2 regions of the Paenibacillus sp. FSL R7-0333 genome follow, and region 1 is predicted to be linked to the other one. Evidence: a T-box and tRNA genes for the amino acid it is inferred to sense, from the RefSeq annotation. Region 1 holds a T-box; the other holds one or more tRNA genes.
What was found. The T-box of region 1 lies ahead of MKY86_RS15150 (alanine--tRNA ligase). A T-box ahead of a tRNA ligase gene usually reads a tRNA of that ligase, here a tRNA-Ala.
Positions count from the first base shown of each region.

Region 2: it has a tRNA-Ala gene. The T-box ahead of MKY86_RS15150 (alanine--tRNA ligase) is inferred to sense a tRNA for this amino acid. The anticodon was not compared.

Region 1 is NZ_JBBOBZ010000001.1:3,654,116-3,664,209, reverse strand. Features, by position in the region: gene MKY86_RS15175 (DinB family protein) at 10-495, opposite strand; gene MKY86_RS15170 (SDR family NAD(P)-dependent oxidoreductase) at 603-1,442, opposite strand; gene MKY86_RS15165 (AraC family transcriptional regulator) at 1,641-2,549, shown strand; gene MKY86_RS15160 (macrolide family glycosyltransferase) at 2,682-3,908, opposite strand; gene MKY86_RS15155 (MFS transporter) at 3,978-5,342, opposite strand; gene MKY86_RS15150 (alanine--tRNA ligase) at 5,446-7,344, opposite strand; T-box leader at 7,414-7,657, opposite strand; gene MKY86_RS15145 (TetR/AcrR family transcriptional regulator) at 7,711-8,292, opposite strand; gene lpdA (dihydrolipoyl dehydrogenase) at 8,454-9,830, shown strand; gene MKY86_RS15135 (M23 family metallopeptidase) at 10,003-10,094, opposite strand, start outside.
Region 2 is NZ_JBBOBZ010000001.1:6,561,031-6,571,124, forward strand. Features, by position in the region: rRNA gene rrf (5S ribosomal RNA) at 380-496, opposite strand; rRNA gene MKY86_RS28030 (23S ribosomal RNA) at 642-3,567, opposite strand; tRNA gene MKY86_RS28035 (tRNA-Ala) at 3,735-3,810, opposite strand; rRNA gene MKY86_RS28040 (16S ribosomal RNA) at 3,938-5,498, opposite strand; gene MKY86_RS28045 (MFS transporter) at 5,979-7,229, shown strand; gene MKY86_RS28050 (transglycosylase domain-containing protein) at 7,240-8,985, opposite strand; gene MKY86_RS28055 (hypothetical protein) at 9,078-9,605, opposite strand; gene MKY86_RS28060 (sensor histidine kinase) at 9,812-10,094, opposite strand, start outside.

The DNA.
Region 1 (10,094 bases):
ATGAAATCACTAAGGTTTAGCGAGGTTCATTTTCGGCGGGATATACCCGAGCTGCCTGCCCATTTTTACAATTTGTCCTCTATGATGAAATTCGTGGGTGATAGTGTGCGAAAATAACCATAATTTGGTTAACTCTACACTGTCACTATGCCAGGATGCTGGAACGGTAGGATCCCATTTGTTTTTAAAGTCATTTAGGAATTCATAAACTAGTTCATCCGTGTTCTTAAACATTTCACGCATTTTCTGTACATTGCCAATGGATTGCGGGTTTACTTTGGGAAGTGATTTACCAAGGGCACGAATCCCTAACCATATCTGATAACAATCGGCTACATGAGCATGCAGACTACGAATAGAAACTCCGCCGAAGGTTTCTATTTCTTTCACATAATCTGTGGGGGACTGCTGCACACTCATAGGTTTTTGAGGAGTCGCTGCAGTTAGAAAGAGCATTGTATGGAGAACATAATCGGTTGCCTTTGAGAACTTCATTGATAATCACCCCAAACAAGGAGTATAGATATCTATAATAACTATTATGTTTGATTACGTCAAGGATAAATGTGTTAGTATCATTTGTTTCAACTCTCAAACGAAGGTTATTTAAAATCAGTTCGAAAGCTGATGTCCTTGTTCGCTTTCAGTTCTTCACGCAATTGATCCAGCTTCTCGGACGCTCTCCGGTAAGCATCGCTTCCCAAGAACAATTGGACCGGGGGATTCGGAGATTCCGCCAGATCGATGAACACCTCTGCTGCTTTTTCAGGATCGCCAAGCTGCTTGCCGTCTGTCGCTACGAACTGGTTGTGCCCAGAGTGAAGCTCGCTGTAATCCTCAATTTTATGGGCAGACAGAACCAGGGAATCTGACTTATTGAACTGGGTTCTAAATCCCCCGGGTGCTACTGCCGTCACTTTGATGCCCAGAGATTGCACATCCTGAGCGAGCACCGCAGTTAATCCCATTAGCGAGAACTTCGTGGCAGCATACACACTCCAGCCCATATGCGGAGCGAAGCCGGCAATTGAAGCAATATTGAATATATGCCCTGAACGCTGCTTCCGCATATAGGGCAGTACACTTTGAATGACATGAATCGGACCAAATACATTGACTTCAAAGTTTGCCATGATTTCCTTCTGCGACAACTCCTCGATCGCACCGCCGATGCCATAGCCTGCATTGTTAACGGCCACATCTATTTGCCCGAACTGCTCATACGTCTTATTCACAGATGTCTGAATCGAACCCGCTTGGGTCAGATCAACCGCGAGCGGCAGGAATCGCTCTTCCGGCACTTCACCCACAGCTTGCTTTAAATCGTCTATATTACGTGAAGTTGCAGCGACTCTATATCCGCGCTTAATCAATTTTCTCACCAGGGACAGTCCCAGTCCTTTCGAAGCACCGGTCACGTACCATACTTTAGCATGCTGCATATTTTCCCCTCCAATGGATAATCGGTATTGCGTAAATAGGCAATGGCTACAGATCTGTCGGAACAAACCTATTATGCTCCTTCCAGGCTAAATTCCGTTAGAATATTACTCCCACATTCTTGCCTATTATTCTCATCCGCTTAACAAATACAGTTCAAGAATATATTATGATTAAAAGAGAAAACAGCAATGAGAGGGATGCACATGTTAGATGAGGCTCAAAAAACATATTTCAAACAGTTGGAACTTGCGCAACTCGTTGAGAAATTCTCTGGTGCAGACGGCGAACATGCTACCCTGATCCCCTCATTGCATCTGGTCCGCGATTCCCGCTCCGAGGTTCCGATATGCAGAATTCAAAAACCTTCGCTATGCATTGTAGCTCAAGGTGAGAAGGTGATCATGCTCGCAGATGAGCGCTACAAATACGGGGTATCCGATTACCTGGCGGTGTCCCTGGATGTACCGATAACCGGCCGGGCCACTCAGGCCTCTCGTGAATCCCCCTACTTGGCGATTCGTCTAGATATAGAGGCCAGCCAAATTGTTCAGATTATGAAGGAGACGGAATTACTTCAAGGCAGAACCAATAGATATCACAGAGGGCTATTCGTAGGTACAATGAATAATGCTCTCCTCGATGCAGCCGTCAGACTGGTAGGCCTGTTAGAGACACCGAAGGACATTCCGGCACTGGCGCCCCTCGTCATACGTGAGATTTATTACAGACTCCTTAGCGATGATCAAGGGGATGTGTTCAAGCAAATTGCCATGGCTGGAAGCAACTACGCCTCCATTGCCAAGGTGGTCGAGCGGATCAAGAGGGAATACAACCAGCCGCTTCGCATCGAAGAATTAGCCGAACTGGCGAACATGAGCTCCTCCTCATTGTATCGTCACTTCAAAGAAGTGACCGCCATGACTCCGGTACAGTATCAGAAGCAAATTCGACTGCAGGAAGCGCGCCGTCGCTTGTTAACCGAATCTACCCATGTGGCAGATATCGCATTCGAGGTAGGCTATGAGAGCCCTTCCCAATTCAGCCGTGAATATGCGCGCCTGTTCGGCTTCTCTCCGATGAGTGATATCAAGCAGTTCATCAAATAAGATCAGGCTGCCCGGTAGTTTAACGCCGGAGTCAGTCTGCACCTTTATTTATTCGGAAAATCAACTAAACAAAAGCGCTAACACTGTTCCGTCATAAAGGAAATCATCCTCACCAAGCGTGTCCAATGCATGTCAAATATTAGTAATCACAGCCATATGACTCATAATCATTTCGGCGGCCCGCTTATAACCGCCGGACTGCCTTAAAGATTCACCGATGAGGCAAGCCTGCTGTTTATATAATGGATTGCTTAGGACTTCTAACAATGCCTCTCTCATATCCGTTGCACTGAGGTTAAGTTTATTTAAAGTGATACCCGCCCCCAACTCCTGTACCCGATTGGCTACAAGAGGCTGATCCGACGTTAATGGAATCATTACCAACGGAACGTTGTAATATAACGCCTCACTCGTACTATTCATTCCGGCATGTGTGATAAAAACATCCGTATGCTGTAGCATATGGAGCTGTGCAACGTATGGCATGACGATAAAATTAGGAGGAATTTGATCAGCCAGCGGCCCCATATCCGTGTATCTTCCTGAAGAAAGAACTACATTCACTGGCATATCCCCAAATGCTTCAAAGCAAAGCCGATAGAAATCCAAGTTTTTATTTAAAATAGTACCCATAGCAATGTATACGGTATGGGGGTAACGTTCACGAAGCAGCTCAAACGGGAAGGTCTCAGCATCTTGACGCGGTATGATCGAAGGACCTGTGAAAATAAAACGATTGTCCAGTTTTTCTGCATGTGGCTGAAAATAACGGCTTGTATACACAAGCTTTAACCGGCCTGTATGTGCCGGAATCTCTTCCATGGACGGAAGACTCACTTGATACTCTTGCGCTAACTCCCGTGTTATCTTCATCGTAGCCTCATACAGCTCCTTCGTATTCGTATCCATCTCCTGCTCATCCATACCTCCGCTAGTCCCCAACGGATCAACGAAAGCAAAGGAGGCAATCGAACATACTGCGGGAATCCCTAGCTTTTCTGCAAGAATAGTCCCTCCCCAGCCCATCAGTGAATCAAAGATCAAATAATCGAACTTTTGATTGCCGATCACTCGAAACACCTCGGGTATAATCCTCTGAATGATACCGCCTACCATCATATAAATGAACTGATATGGATGACTGTACTCCTGCGGTTTCAACACGGGATCATGAGAAAAGGCATCTTGCGGAAATGGATAGGTTATGAGCAGGGCTCCGGTTTGTTCAATTCGGGAACGATACTCCTCCACACATACATAGACAACTTCCTCTCCACTGTCAATCAACTGGGTAACTAATCCTAACGACGGATTCACATGGCCTTCAGCCGGAGTAATGACCACTAATACACGTGCCATTTTATCTACCTCCCAATGCAATTTATCCTCCGTTCTTCATGATGTGTTTAGCGACGTGATGGTCATCCGTTACATGGGAAGGTTCTCTTTCGACTGGCTGATCGGATGATGTTCCTGATGAACGAGTTCGGTGATTCGTAGAGATGCCAGGAAACTTAATAAGACCCATAGTAATTGGAGTGTTAGCACGATCACCACTCCTGTCGATATGCCCCACTGTAAAGTTTCGGACAAGGCGATTAGAGCGCCGCCCACTCCTATACTTACACCCATATAGAAGGAATCCACAAATTGCAGATTCGAAGATAGTTCTCCCTCTTTCCCGGGCGCCGCATGTTGTAGAGCAATGGCTGCGGTCGTAGGATTAGCCAATCCAACACCGAAGCCGGTAATCATTTGCGAGAGCAGGATGAGTATGATTCCACCTTCCGAGAGCATAAGGGCCAGGATCACAAGTACAGTCCCAGCGATCATAATCCCGATACCTACCATAACTCTGTGCTTTCGGCCACGACCTTGATCCCGTCCATCAAGCTTCGCCTGCAGCCACGCTGCGGCGGACCAGCTCAGAGAACCTGCTGCTACAATGAGGCCGGCAAGATCTGCTGATACCCCCTTTACTTCGGTTAGTGCCAAAATCACAAAACTCTCCGTTGTAAAATAACAAGCTACATACAGCCCCCTGGAAACCAATGTAGCAGGCAATCCTTTTTTTACCGCAAAAGTGCCCTTAGGCAGAAGTATCCGCATGGGTGGGATCATGACGAATAAACCACCCAGAGTCAGAACAATTCCTGTCCAATCGGTTATCATACCGAGTCCTGTGAGTAATAGCCCCGTTCCAACGGCAAGCAGAATCGCATGAAGAGTTTTTGAGTCTGCTTTTGGGGCTTGACCCGTCAGTACCTGACGAAGTTGCAGTTCACGAAAAGAGCGGAATGTGAGGCTCAATGCCAAGCCTATCAGGGGTAAAACAATCCAGAAAACAAATCGCCATGACATATAGGAGGCAATTAGGCCTGCCAGGTAAGGTCCTATTAAGGAAGGCAGAACAAATGCCATGGAGAATGCTGCTAAAATCTGAGTACGCAAAGCATCCGAATAATGCAACGTCACACAGGTGTAAATGCATGTGATCAGAGCTCCCGCTCCAAAGCCTTGAAGGGCTCTTCCTGCAATAAGCATGTGCATATCCAAGGAAACAGCCGCAACCACGGTTCCCAGCACAAAAATACTAAACGACACGAGCAAGGAGATGAAAACGCCGCGCTTGTCAACCAGTTGCCCTATAACCAAGGTTCCAATAAGCTGGGATAACAAAAATGCGCTGAAAATCCAACCGTATAAATGAATACCCTGCAAGCTTTGTGCCATTGTCGCAGCAATTGTCGTAATAGCCAGCCCCTCGAAAGCTACGGTGGTTAGAACCAGCATAATACCAATCGTTAACGCTCTGTGCTGCCTGTCAAAAATCCCAATCTGATTGTTGTTTGTCTCCTACACCTCCATAATAGATTTTTTTATGGAAAATTTAGCCTTATTTATGATCTAAATATATATTAGCTAGTTCACTTTGTAAAGTATAATGTTTAAAAAGTCCTCCTTTAATCCTTCTGACTCCAGCAGCAGAAGATTGTTCTTTTGTAATACGGAACGTTCCTAAGTTTGTGGTATCTTCTACATGAGGCCCTCCACATACTTCCCGGCTCCATACTTTCCCTTCGTGATCTTGGATGGTATACACCTTAACGATTTCCGGATATTTATCCCAAAAGTTTCCTTCCACATTACTTTCTTTGGCTTCAAGTTTAGGCAGCTCTGAAATAGAGGTAACTGCTCTGGATGAAATTGCATCATTCACATACTTCTCCACCTTAGCTATTTGCTCGAGGGTTAGTTTTTCATCATGGTTGAAGTCAAACCGTAATCGTTCAGAAGTAATATTACTTCCTTGTTGGTGAACATGATCACCTAGAACTTCCCTTAACCCCGCAAGTAGCAAATGAGATACCGTGTGCAGCGCGGTTGTTTCTGCGGAATGTTCAGCTAAGCCACCTTTAAATTTACCTGCAGAAGCAGTTCTGCTCATTTCAGTATGTTTCTTTGCTGCCTCTGCATAAGACGCCTTGTCCTCCATGCTATATCCACTTTCCACTAGAAACTCTTCCGTCAACTCCAAAGGAAACCCATAGGTTTCGTAAAAATAAAAGGCATCTGCACCCGTAACGTTCCCCTTATTCTTTAGATGTTTTTGGATTTCAACTTCTCCTTGCTGTAACGTTCTATAGAAAAGACTTTCTTCCTTATTTACGATTTCGATTACTTTCTTTTTATTGCGGATCAAATCTTCATAAGCTGTTGCTTCATCGATATAAACTTCAGACAACTGACCCACAAAGCTTCCTTGTATCCCTATTTTTTTACCTGCACGAATAGCCCTTCTTAATAGCCTTCTTGTTATATACCCTGCATCACTATTTGCTGGCTCTGCACCGTCATTAATGAGAAACGTAGCCGCTCTCACATGATCCAGTATGATTCTAAAGGACTTTAGATCGTCAGCATAGGACTTCCCGCTTAGCTCCATCAACTTGTTCTTGGGATTAAGGAAGAAAGCCGTATTATAAATATCCTTGTCCCCGTTAAGGGCTGTAGCCACCCTTTCTAATCCGCCTCCATAATCCAGATTGGGATTTTGCATTTTTACGAATCCTGTCTCTCCTTTTGTGTAACACATAAATACGTTGTTCCCAATTTCCAGGAATCTGTCGCTTTCAGAAGCAGGATGATCCAGTGGATCACCGCTTGGGTCAAGATCATAAAACATTTCACTATCGGGTCCACCCGGTTCACCAACCGGCATATGGAGAGGACTTCCGGCCCGGCTCCACCAGTTTTCTTTTTCATCGTATAAAAATATTTTCCCGCCTCTAGATGCCCCGTATTGCCAGGGATCATCTTCAATGATGGGTTCTATCCCAACGGATTTGAATTTTGCTGACCAGAGCCCAATGGCTTCCGTATCTTTCGGTATGTTCAGTTCATCACTTCCTGCGAAAGCACTGATATACAGCCTGCCCGGATCCATTCCTAATTCCATGATCTGCCAATGCCAAATAGCGTCGATTTGCTTTTGCTTATAGTGTTGTTCATTTGCCTTGAACTCCCACCGGCCTATCATTTCGAAAAATGTCAGATGCGACGTATCTCCTACTTCCTCAATATCCACTGTCCTTAAGCACTTCTGAATATTAGCAATCTCATTGCCGATCGGATGCTTTTCCCCCAATAAATAGGGAACCATCGGCTGCATTCCGCTTCCTGTAAACAACGTTGAAGGATCATTTTCCGGTAACAAGCTAGAAGAAGGCACTTGGCTAGCCCCTATTCTTTTCATAAAATCAACATAGGATTGTCTCAACTCATCTGGTGTCATTCTAAACCCTCCATCAAATATTAATTATGCTTAAAACAAAAAAGCCCTAAGCTGACATGTTTCTTGTCAACTTAGGGCGAACGATTATGTCCGTGTTACCACCTAACTTCAGATTGCTCTGCGCTCTATCAGTACGGGATTGCTCCGATACTGTTTCCTGAATAACGGTGGAACTCCGTTGAAGCCTACTAAGATTCCTCTGTTCGGTCCACAGCTCCGAGACTGCTTCACTATTAGATCAATGAAGATTCGCACCAACCATCTTCTCTCTGTGAGATCCTTAATAGTTACTATTTCTCATCATAGCCTTTTCGTTTTAAGTTAAAGCTATGCTAGCACAATCACCTTGCTTCGTCAAATAAAAAGTTACCTGGAGCCGGCGCTTACCATTTGTTTGATCTGCACACGACCTGCCTGTAATAAAGCATCACTGAACTTCTCATCACTAACTGCCCTTGCCAGTGCCACAGTACCCACCATACTGCTCACCAACGCATAACCATTAGAGGGATCGATCCCAGCCATATTTGTAATAAACGCGATGAAACGTTGCAGCTCTTGTGTGTACGCTTGCCTAATATTTTCCGGTAGCTGGGCAACCTCTCCTGATAAAGCAGGTAAGATACAACCGGCTTCCATCTGATCCCGATGCAGAGGGCTTAAGTAAAAATCAATGACGGCCTCAATCGACGTCTGATCTTCATTTTTATTTTGGTCTGCAATTCTCTGAAGTATGTCGATGGTGTCACTAATTGCGAAATGACAGGTCTCCATCACAAGCTGATCTTTATTTGCAAAATGGGAGTAAAATCCTCCGTGCGTCAGTCCAGCACCTTTCATAATATGTGGAAGACTAATATTCCGCACGCCGTGGGTGCGAAATGCTTTGGCTGCGCTGGTAATAATATGGCTTCGAACTTTGAGCTTGTGTCCTTTCGGATAAGGCATCCTGCTCTCTCCCTTTTGTATAAGTCTGTATTTATGAATGTTTTTAAAATATTATAATTATCATATTATTTGATGTCAATTTATTATGAAGTGTTGACTCTTTTAAAATATGATGACTATAATATATTACGATCATCATATTTAATTTGGAGGTACTCATCATGAACTCATTAGAAGCTGTAGATACCCTGGTCATTGGATCGGGGCCTGGCGGTTATGTAGCCGCATTACGTTCGTCACAATTGGGTATGAAAACATTCATTGTGGAGCGCCACCAGATCGGAGGGGTATGTACGCATGTAGGCTGTATTCCTTCCAAAGCGCTGATTGCTGAAGCGGAGCGTATTCATTTGCGCAGACACTGGTATACTGTTGACGAAGCTTCTTCTTTTCAGGAGGCTCAGTTGTTTAAGCAAGCTGTGGTGGATAAGCAGTCTGGAGGAGTTCGGTTTTTACTTAAAACAGCAGGTGTGACAGTTATCGAAGGAGAAGCCAGCTTGATAGATGCGAATACCGTTGAAATTCATCACGCTGAACAGAATGAGCGCCGAATAGGCTTCAAACATCTCATTCTGGCAACCGGTTCCCGTCCGATTGAAATCAGCGCTCTTCCTTTCGGCGGACGGATTCTTTCATCCACTGAGGCGCTATCGCTGGCCGGTATTCCTAAGAGCCTTGTTGTAGTTGGCGGCGGTTATATTGGTGTGGAACTGGGTCAGATGTTTGCGAGATTTGGAACCAAAGTTACGATGCTTGAGGGCGGTGAACAGATTTTACCCGGATTTGAAGCAGAGCTTGTCGCACCTGTCGTTCGTCAACTGAAGAAGGACGGGATAACCATCTTAACGGAAGCTAAGGTTACAGGAGCAGACCAATATACGAGTCACATCAATCTACATTATATGCGTCAGGATCAACACCATGTTGTTCAAGCTGAATATGCGTTAATTACGGTGGGCAGGAAACCGAACACAGATGGAACCTTGGGTCTTGAAAATATAGGTCTGTCCCCTACTCCACAAGGCTTGATCGAGATTGACAAGCAGTGCAGAACATCTATCCCGCATATCTATGCCATTGGAGATATTGTTCAAGGCCCTGCCTTGGCTCATAAAGCTTCATATGAAGCAAAAATTGCAGCAGAAGCGATCGCGGGTAAACCCTCTGTCATCGACTACAAAGTTCTTCCGTTAGTTGTGTTTTCTCACCCGGAGATTGCGAGCGTTGGTCTTAGCGAAACGGCGTGTAAACAACAATCGATTCCTGTTGTCGTTGGAAAATCTATTTTTTCTATTAATGGCCGTGCGCTGGCTCTGAAAGAAACCGAAGGCTTTGTCAAAATCGTTGCTCATGCTGTGTCTGGTCTTGTATTAGGTGCACAGATTGTAGGCGCTGAAGCATCTACTCTTATATCTGAGCTATCCCTTGCGATTGAGATGGGAGCAACGGTAGAAGATATGGCTATGACCATTCATCCGCATCCAACGTTAGGCGAAATCATCATGGAGGCCGCAGAACAAGCCCATCGCAGATTGTAACAAACGAAAATTATTGATGCAGGAGGTTTACTTATGGTTCAGGTTGTACCTCTAATAAGCGGAACGGCTCCCGTCAAATAGGGTACAGCCTCCTCATGTGCGAGCACCGTCACCTCGTTCCCCTTGCCTGAATTACCTAAAGCAAGCCGCAAGTCAACACTTTTTACACTCTCTATTCGCGCAGTCCCTGAAAAGTATTCCCCCGTGTCAGCTTCTGACTTTGATCGGCCCAGCGGATCTGAATCGAACGGGAAGTGAATAGAT
Region 2 (10,094 bases), 2.9 Mb from region 1:
GTATAACAAGCCAAGCCGCCGGATGCTAATAAAGGCTGGCCACCAGTTGCAAAAAGAATAGTTATCCACAGCTTTTGCACAGCAAAGCAAAAAACCGGAAAGAGTTTCTTTCCGGCTGAAATGAGTTATCCCCGATTACATTTTATCTATCCACAATATTCACTTTTTATCCACAAAATCGGTGTATTACTTATGTTTTCGCTTGACTCATCCACAATATTGTGCGTGATTCCCCCATGATCCGGGGATCATTCTGTTCCTGTAAAGGTATCCACATGTGCGCAACTTTTCTGTACTTACTGAAATCTATCCACAGCTTTTCCACAGCCCTGCCCGCACGCAAAAAAACCACTGTCGATTGCTCAACAATGGCTCATGTGCTTGGCAACGTCCTACTCTCCCAGGACCCTTCGGTCCAAGTACCATCGGCGCTGGAGGGCTTAACGGTCGTGTTCGGGATGGGTACGTGTGGAACCCCTCCGCTATCGCCACCAAACGGGCATTTACAGCGTAAATGCTTCAGGAATTTGATTCCTGAAAACTGAATCCGAAACGAATCTGCGTCTGCCCTTCTTACGGGGCCCCCGGAAAGTACTCGGAATCCGCTTCGTCAGCTTCATCTTCACTTTTTGGGGTAGTCTTTGGATAAGCCCTCGACCGATTAGTATTGGTCAGCTCCATGCATTGCTGCACTTCCACCTCCAACCTATCTACCTCGTCGTCTTCAAGGGGTCTTACATACTGGGAAATCTCATCTTGAGGGGGGCTTCACGCTTAGATGCTTTCAGCGCTTATCCCGTCCGTACGTAGCTACTCAGCCATGCTCCTGGCGGAACAACTGATGCACCAGCGGTACGTCCATCCCGGTCCTCTCGTACTAAGGACAGCTCCTCTCAAATTTCCTGCGCCCACGACAGATAGGGACCGAACTGTCTCACGACGTTCTGAACCCAGCTCGCGTACCGCTTTAATGGGCGAACAGCCCAACCCTTGGGACCTACTTCAGCCCCAGGATGCGATGAGCCGACATCGAGGTGCCAAACCTCCCCGTCGATGTGGACTCTTGGGGGAGATAAGCCTGTTATCCCCAGGGTAGCTTTTATCCGTTGAGCGATGGCCCTTCCATGCGGTACCACCGGATCACTAAGTCCGACTTTCGTCCCTGCTCGACTTGTAGGTCTCGCAGTCAAGCTCCCTTATGCCTTTGCACTCTGCGAATGATTTCCAACCATTCTGAGGGAACCTTTGAACGCCTCCGTTACTCTTTAGGAGGCGACCGCCCCAGTCAAACTGCCCGCCTGACACGGTCCCCGTACCCGCTAAGGGCACTAGGTTAGAACCTAGATACGATCAGGGTGGTATCCCAACGGCGCCTCCGCAGAAGCTTGCGCTCCTGCCTCCACGGCTCCCACCTATCCTGTACAGATCGTACCCAAATTCAATATCAAGCTGCAGTAAAGCTCCATGGGGTCTTTCCGTCTTGTCGCGGGTAACCTGCATCTTCACAGGTATTAAAATTTCACCGGATCTCTCGTTGAGACAGCGCCCAAGTCGTTACGCCATTCGTGCGGGTCAGAATTTACCTGACAAGGAATTTCGCTACCTTAGGACCGTTATAGTTACGGCCGCCGTTTACTGGGGCTTCGGTTCACAGCTTCGGATTGCTCCTAACCGCTCCCCTTAACCTTCCAGCACCGGGCAGGCGTCAGCCCGTATACTTCGCCTTACGGCTTCGCACAGACCTGTGTTTTTGCTAAACAGTCGCTTGGGCCTTTTCACTGCGGCCCCCTCGGGCTATTCACCCTACCGAGGCACCCCTTCTCCCGAAGTTACGGGGTCATTTTGCCGAGTTCCTTAACGAGAGTTCTTCCGCGCGCCTTAGAATTCTCTTCTCGCCTACCTGTGTCGGTTTGCGGTACGGGCACCTTCTCCTGGCTAGAGGCTTTTCTTGGCAGTGTGAGATCATGACCTTCGCTACTGTAATTTTCGCTCCCCATCACAGCCCAGCCTTACGATGTGCGGATTTGCCTACACACCAGCCTCACTGCTTAGACGGACATCCATCAGTCCGCGTCACTACCCTCCTGCGTCACCCCATCGCTCATAGCGGATTACGGTGGTACAGTAATTTCAAACTGTTGTCCTTCGACTACGCCTGTCGGCCTCGCCTTAGGTCCCGACTTACCCTGAGCGGACGAGCCTTCCTCAGGAAACCTTGGGCTTTCGGCGGATCAGATTCTCACTGATCTTTTCGTTACTCATACCGGCATTCTCACTTGTATGCTGTCCAGCGCTCCTTACGGTACACCTTCAACCTACATACAACGCTCCCCTACCCCAGATACAAAGTATCTAGCCATAGCTTCGGTGGTGTGTTTAGCCCCGTTACATTTTCGGCGCAGAGTCACTCGACCAGTGAGCTATTACGCACTCTTTCAATGGTGGCTGCTTCTAAGCCAACATCCTGGTTGTCTGTGCAACTCCACATCCTTTCCCACTTAACACACACTTGGGGACCTTAGCTGATGGTCTGGGCTGTTTCCCTTTTGACAATGGATCTTAGCACTCACTGTCTGACTCCCGGCAAGAAGTAAATGGCATTCGGAGTTTGACTGAGCTTGGTAACCCTTGCGGGCCCCGCACCCAATCAGTGCTCTACCTCCACCACTCCATTCACCGAGGCTAGCCCTAAAGCTATTTCGGGGAGAACCAGCTATCTCCGAGTTCGATTGGAATTTCTCCGCTACCCCCACCTCATCCCCGCATTTTTCAACATGCGTGGGTTCGGGCCTCCAGTGCGTGTTACCGCACCTTCACCCTGGACAGGGGTAGATCACACGGTTTCGGGTCTACGTCCACATACTTAGTCGCCCTATTCAGACTCGCTTTCGCTGCGGCTCCGGCTTCTCACCTTAACCTTGCATGTTAAACGTAACTCGCCGGTTCATTCTACAAAAGGCACGCCATCACCCATAAAGAGGGCTCTGACTTTTTGTAAGCACACGGTTTCAGGTTCTATTTCACTCCCCTTCCGGGGTGCTTTTCACCTTTCCCTCACGGTACTGTTTCACTATCGGTCGCCAGGTAGTATTTAGCCTTAGCAGATGGTCCTGCTGGATTCATACGGGGTTTCACGTGCCCCGCACTACTCGGGATCCGTCTCGGAGAGAACACAGTTTAGGCTACAGGGCTTTTACCTCTATCGCGGGCCTTTCCAGACCTCTTCACCTACCATATTCCTTTGTAACTCCATGTGAGACGTCCCACAACCCCAAGAGGCAAGCCCCTTGGTTTAGGCTGTTCCGCGTTCGCTCGCCGCTACTGACGGAATCACTATTGTTTTCTCTTCCTCAGGGTACTTAGATGTTTCAGTTCCCCTGGTCTGCCTCTACATTTCCTATGTATTCAGAAATGAGTAACTGCGAATTACCACAGCTGGGTTTCCCCATTCGGACACCCCCGGATCAAAGCTTGCTTACAGCTCCCCGAGGCAGTTTCGTTGTTCGCCACGTCCTTCGTCGGCTCCTGGCGCCTAGGCATCCTCCGTGTGCTCTTAGTAGCTTAACCAATGCGTTTTCCCTAAGGAAAATCGCTAGTATCGCCATTAATATGAAACTTGTTTACACAAGTTCAGCTTAAAGGAATGTTCTAAAACGCAAATTCGTTTCGGTATCCAGTTTTCAAGGATCAAGTTGTATATAGTATTTCAGACATAACAAATAGATGAAGTTTGTTGGTGGAGCCAAGCGGGATCGAACCGCTGACCTCCTGCTTGCAAGGCAGGCGCTCTCCCAGCTGAGCTATGGCCCCGCAAATTCCATCAAAACCGAACAAATGGAAACGCTCAAGGCTTTACGAAGTAAAGCCTGCTTCAGGAAGTAAGCTTCCTGAAGACTTTTATTTGAATGTCTTCGTTGCAGAAGACGATTCTCCATAGAAAGGAGGTGATCCAGCCGCACCTTCCGATACGGCTACCTTGTTACGACTTCACCCCAATCATCTACCCCACCTTCGGCGGCTGGCTCCCTTGCGGGTTACCCCACCGACTTCGGGTGTTGTAAACTCTCGTGGTGTGACGGGCGGTGTGTACAAGACCCGGGAACGTATTCACCGCGGCATGCTGATCCGCGATTACTAGCAATTCCGACTTCATGCAGGCGAGTTGCAGCCTGCAATCCGAACTGAGACCGGCTTTGCTGGGATTGGCTCCACCTCGCGGCTTCGCTTCCCGTTGTACCGGCCATTGTAGTACGTGTGTAGCCCAGGTCATAAGGGGCATGATGATTTGACGTCATCCCCACCTTCCTCCGGTTTGTCACCGGCAGTCACTCTAGAGTGCCCAGCTCAACCTGCTGGCAACTAAAGTCAAGGGTTGCGCTCGTTGCGGGACTTAACCCAACATCTCACGACACGAGCTGACGACAACCATGCACCACCTGTCTCAACTTTCCCCGAAGGGCACCTGATGCATCTCTGCTTCGTTAGTTGGATGTCAAGACCTGGTAAGGTTCTTCGCGTTGCTTCGAATTAAACCACATACTCCACTGCTTGTGCGGGTCCCCGTCAATTCCTTTGAGTTTCAGTCTTGCGACCGTACTCCCCAGGCGGAGTGCTTACTGTGTTAACTTCGGCACCAAGGGTATCGAAACCCCTAACACCTAGCACTCATCGTTTACGGCGTGGACTACCAGGGTATCTAATCCTGTTTGCTCCCCACGCTTTCGCGCCTCAGCGTCAGTTACAGCCCAGAAAGTCGCCTTCGCCACTGGTGTTCCTCCACATATCTACGCATTTCACCGCTACACGTGGAATTCCACTTTCCTCTTCTGTACTCAAGTCACCCAGTTTCCAGTGCGACCTCAGGTTGAGCCCAAGGTTTAAACACCAGACTTAAATAACCGCCTGCGCGCGCTTTACGCCCAATAATTCCGGACAACGCTTGCCCCCTACGTATTACCGCGGCTGCTGGCACGTAGTTAGCCGGGGCTTTCTTCTCAGGTACCGTCACTCCGGTAGCAGTTACTCTACCGGACGTTCTTCCCTGGCAACAGAGCTTTACGATCCGAAAACCTTCATCACTCACGCGGCATTGCTCCGTCAGGCTTGCGCCCATTGCGGAAGATTCCCTACTGCTGCCTCCCGTAGGAGTCTGGGCCGTGTCTCAGTCCCAGTGTGGCCGTTCACCCTCTCAGGTCGGCTACGCATCGTCGCCTTGGTAGGCCGTTACCCCACCAACTAGCTAATGCGCCGCAGGCCCATCCCCAAGCAGCAGATTGCTCCGCCTTTCATTCTCTCCTCAGGAGAAAAAAGAAATTATCCGGTATTAGCTACCGTTTCCGGTAGTTATCCCAGGCTTGAGGGCAGGTTGCCTACGTGTTACTCACCCGTCCGCCGCTAAGTCTGAAAGGAAGCAAGCTTCCTCTCAAACTCCGCTCGACTTGCATGTATTAGGCATGCCGCCAGCGTTCGTCCTGAGCCAGGATCAAACTCTCCAATTAGGTTTTTCCGAGCGGCTGCTTCACCCGAATCACTTCGAGGAAATAACCATCCGAAAACTATCGAAAAGAGCGATTGCTCATTTTGAAACTGACGATTCATTGAATGAATCTTGTAAAAATTAAAGCGTTCCATTTGTTCAGTTTTCAAAGAACTTGCTCCGTGCATTTCAACGTTATGTCTCTTGCACAGGAATTAGATCATATCATTTTATTACATTCGTTGTCAACTTATTTTTCTTTCGTCGCTCAATTCAGCGTCGATGTCTCATAAGCACAAGAGATAATATATCACGCGTTCCAAACGTTTGCAAGTCTTTTTTTACAATAGGATTAAGCATTGCTTTTTTTGAGTTAATAATGAATAGTTGACCGCTGCCCTGCACAAATTGATTCCCATAATGCTTCATTTGTCGCTACAATAGGATTTATCTTCGTATCCATAGATAACTTACTTATTAACTGTTCCTGAAAGGAGTTCAAATGTCCAACAAGACCCTGCCTCAAGCTCCACCCGGCTCTTTGGGTGAATCACGCAATCTGCAGCAGGCTACCATCTACCGTATTTTGCTTGCTGTCAGCTTTGTTCATTTATTCAACGATTCCATTCAGGCATTAATTCCGGCGATGTTCCCTGTACTAAAGGATAACCTGGTGCTCTCTTATGCCCAGATCGGCTGGATTGCGTTCGCGCTGAATATCACCTCTTCGGTGATTCAGCCTATTATCGGCTTCGCCGCTGACCGGAAGCCGCGTCCGATCCTGCTCCCGCTGGGGATGTGCTGTACCTTTGCCGGGGTCTTCCTGCTCGCTTTTGCCGGCAATTATGTATTAGTGATTGTGTCCGTAATGCTTGTGGGCTTCGGATCAGCTGCGTTCCATCCAGAAGGCATGCGCGTGGCTCATATGGCTGCCGGTCAGCGCAAGGGGCTGTCGCAATCCATATTTCAGGTGGGCGGCAACGCCGGCCAGGCCTTGGGTCCTCTATTAATGAAGTGGGTATTCATTCCCTTCGGTCAGATGGGTGCTCTCGGCTTCACCGTTATCGCCGCTGCCGGAGTCGCCATCCAGGCCTATGTGGCCCGCTGGTACCGCGAGATGCTGGATGCCGGATACACCTTCCGCAAAAAGTCAGCGTCACGCTCTATCGACCCAGCCCGCAGCAAACGTATTCTGATTACAACGGTTATTCTGGTCTTCATCGTATTCGTGCGATCCTGGTACGGCGCCTCCATCGGCGGGTATTACGCCTTCTATTTGATGGACAAATACGGGATGACGCTGGATAAGGCTCAGATCTATATCTTCATCTATCTCGCTGCCGGCGCTGTCGGCACCTTCTTCGGGGGCCCGCTGGCAGACCGCTTCGGCCGCCGTAATCTTATTCTGGTGTCGATGATCGGGACGGTGCCTTTTGCGCTAGCCCTGCCTTTTGTGAACCAGTTCTGGGCGGCCGTGCTGCTGATCATCTCCGGGTTCATTCTATTATCCAGCTTCTCCGTCACTGTGATCTACGCGCAGATGCTGTATCCAGGCAATATCGGTACGGTCTCGGGTCTTATTACCGGCCTTGCCTTCGGGCTTGGCGGAATTGGCTCTGTCGTAATTGGGCATCTGATCGACACGATCGGAATAGCCACGGTGTTCGTGGCCTGCGGCTTCCTGCCGCTGCTCGGTCTGCTGGCCCTGCTGCTGCCCGGCGACAAGAAGCTGGAGGAATGGGCAGCGGAATAAGCAAATCTATTCATAGCATGGAGAGAACCTTGGAGAACATAGCAGCTGCAAGCCCGCTGCCGGCAGTCATGTAGTTGTCCGGATCAGAGCGGTCGAAACCCATCCATACTGCCGCTGTCCATCTAGGGGTATAGCCTACAAACCATAAGTCCCGGTTGGCCTTGCCGGGGACTCCCGGCAGGTCCAGCTGCGTGGTTCCTGTCTTACCGGCCACCGTAACGTTCATTTGCGCCCGTCTGCCCGTTCCTTCATTCACCGCCTGACGGAGCATCGTTGTCATATCCGCTGCGGTACGTACCGAAATGGCCTGCTGCGGCGCAGCGACATGTGAATACACCACCTGATTCTGCGAATTCCTGATACTACGCACCAGATACGCCTTGTTAAGAATGCCTCCATTTGCAAAGACGGTGTAGGCTTGAGCCATCGTGAGCGGAGAAACCCCGCTATGCAGACCTCCAAGGGCAATAGCCAGATGGTTGTCTTCTGCAGCGAGTTCCATTCCCAGCCTGGCTGCAAACCCACGGGCATAGCTGACCCCCACCTGCTTCAGCAGCCATACCGCTGGGGCATTAATGGACTGCTGCAGGGCAACCCTCATGCTCACCTGCCCACGATATACACCGTTCAGATTAGCCGGACTGTAGCTGCCATAGGTTGTTTTAATATCAGGCAGGAGACTGTCCGGCGTATATTTCCCGCTCTCCAGCGCCGGTCCATAATCTATAATGGGCTTGAGCGCGGAGCCTGGCTGCCGGGAAGGAGTTACGGCTCTGTTCAGACCGCCTGTACGCGGGCTTCGCCCGCCCAACAGTGCGGCCACTTCACCGGTCCGCTGGTCCATGATGACCATGGCTGCTTCTGCTCTCTGGTTTTTTCCATCCGGCGGAAATGCCTCTTCCTGTGAGAAGGCCCGCTCCATAGCCCGCTGCGCCTCAATATTCATGCCCGTCACGAGTGTATAACCGCCTGTGCTTAGCTCCTTTTGCGATAATCCTGTCTGCCGCATCGCTTCCTGAATTGCCGCATCCATATAGGACGCCCCGACAATCTCAGTCTTCTCCTTAACCGGAGGTACGTAGGTGCTCTTCATTGCTGCCGTCATCTGCTCGGTTGTTATCAGCTTGTGCTGCTGCATAATCCGCAGGACCAGATCCCGTCTGCCTGTTGACAATTCAATGTTGTCTGCCGGGTTATAGATGGAAGGCCCTTTGGGAATAGCCGCCAGTGTCGCGATCTGTCCAATCTCCAACTGCTCCAGATCAGTTATACCAAAATAACGCTCCGCTGCAGATTTCACCCCATATTGCCCTTGCCCCATATAAATTTGATTAAGATACAGCTGCAAAATCTCATCCTTCGATAACTGCTTCTCCAGCGCCAACGCTATTGAGGCCTCGTTCAGCTTACGCAGCAGATTCTGCCCCCGGTTCAGATACAACCCCCTTGCCAGCTGCTGAGTGATGCTGCTTCCACCCTCCGATACCCCCATACGTAAGGTATTGTTGACTAATGCGCGGGCTATTCCCTGGTAGTCCAGACCCTTATGACTGTAAAAGCGGCGGTCCTCAACAGCAATGAAAGTATCGATGAGCAGCTGCGGCATCTCTCCAAGTCCTGCTTTGATTCGGTAGCCTGTCTCAGGTAGCGGTATTCTCCGCAACATTGTTCCGTCAGAGGCCATAATGACACTTGATTCCGGTAAAATCATTTTCTCCGGATAACGATCCAGCATCAGCTTTCCATAATGACTCATATAAATAATTCCTGCTAGCATGAGAATAGCAAGGATGACTGTCAGATCAAAAACGGCATAGCAAATACGCAGCAGCGATCTCCGTCCTGTTCTCATACCTGCCGAGTCCAATGCTCCAGAAGCTTTTCCATTCCCAATGCCTCCTGCTTAGCCATCGCCAGCTGCTGCAGAACTGCAGCAGGGATATTACAGACCTCTTCCTCTGACTCCGCCACTGTCAGTTCCAGCATGCGGATCAACGCCCGTGTCCGCAAAATAAGCGCCATGAATTCTTGTGCATCCGGCTCCGGCATTAGTATTTGCGGTGCAGGGGCCGCTGCTGGCCGCAATCCGGCCTGATGAATCCGGCGCAGACTGGCAACCAACCGTCTGAATTCCCCACCCGATTGCACCTCAAGGTCCGCAAGCTCACAGGCGCCGTGAACCGCCAGTTGTTCCGCGGCGCGCAGCAGCGCGGTAGTATCGTTGACTGCTTTTTGTGAACGGAGCAGGAACAGCCCTGCACATACAACGGTGAACATCATGACAGCCGCCGGTCTTGCGCCGATATGATTGATGATCCAATGCATGAAACGGACAAACAGCGCAGCCGATCCCGGCGTATACCAGGAGTAGAACATAGTAAAAATCCCCCGCATAAGCAGCAACAGCCCTGCACTAAGCAGAACGCTACCGCAGAATATGTAGAGGTAATAGTGTGCGGATCGTGTGTATTTTTGACATCAGCCAACTTCTCCTGCCTCCCCGGGTCTCATCCCATAGCCCAAGGATATCGGCTAAATCTTAAGAAACACCATTGCCATTTCTTAAGAAATACTGAAGATTGTCAGGAGGATACCGGAAACCGGGTAACAAAGTCAGTCCGGGATCTGGTGCTGTGAGCCGTAATCTCCCCATGGTGCCTTTCCACAATTCCCTTGGCAATCGCCAGACCCAATCCCGAGCCCCCGGTAACCTGCGATCTGGAGCGCTCCGCCCGGTAGAACCGCTCAAAAATATGTGGAAGATCCCCCTCCGCAATCATCTCGCCGAAATTGCTGATCCGCACAACTGCATCGTTACCTTCACAGCTGAGTCCAATCTCAAGCCTTCTTCCATCCTTCCCGTAC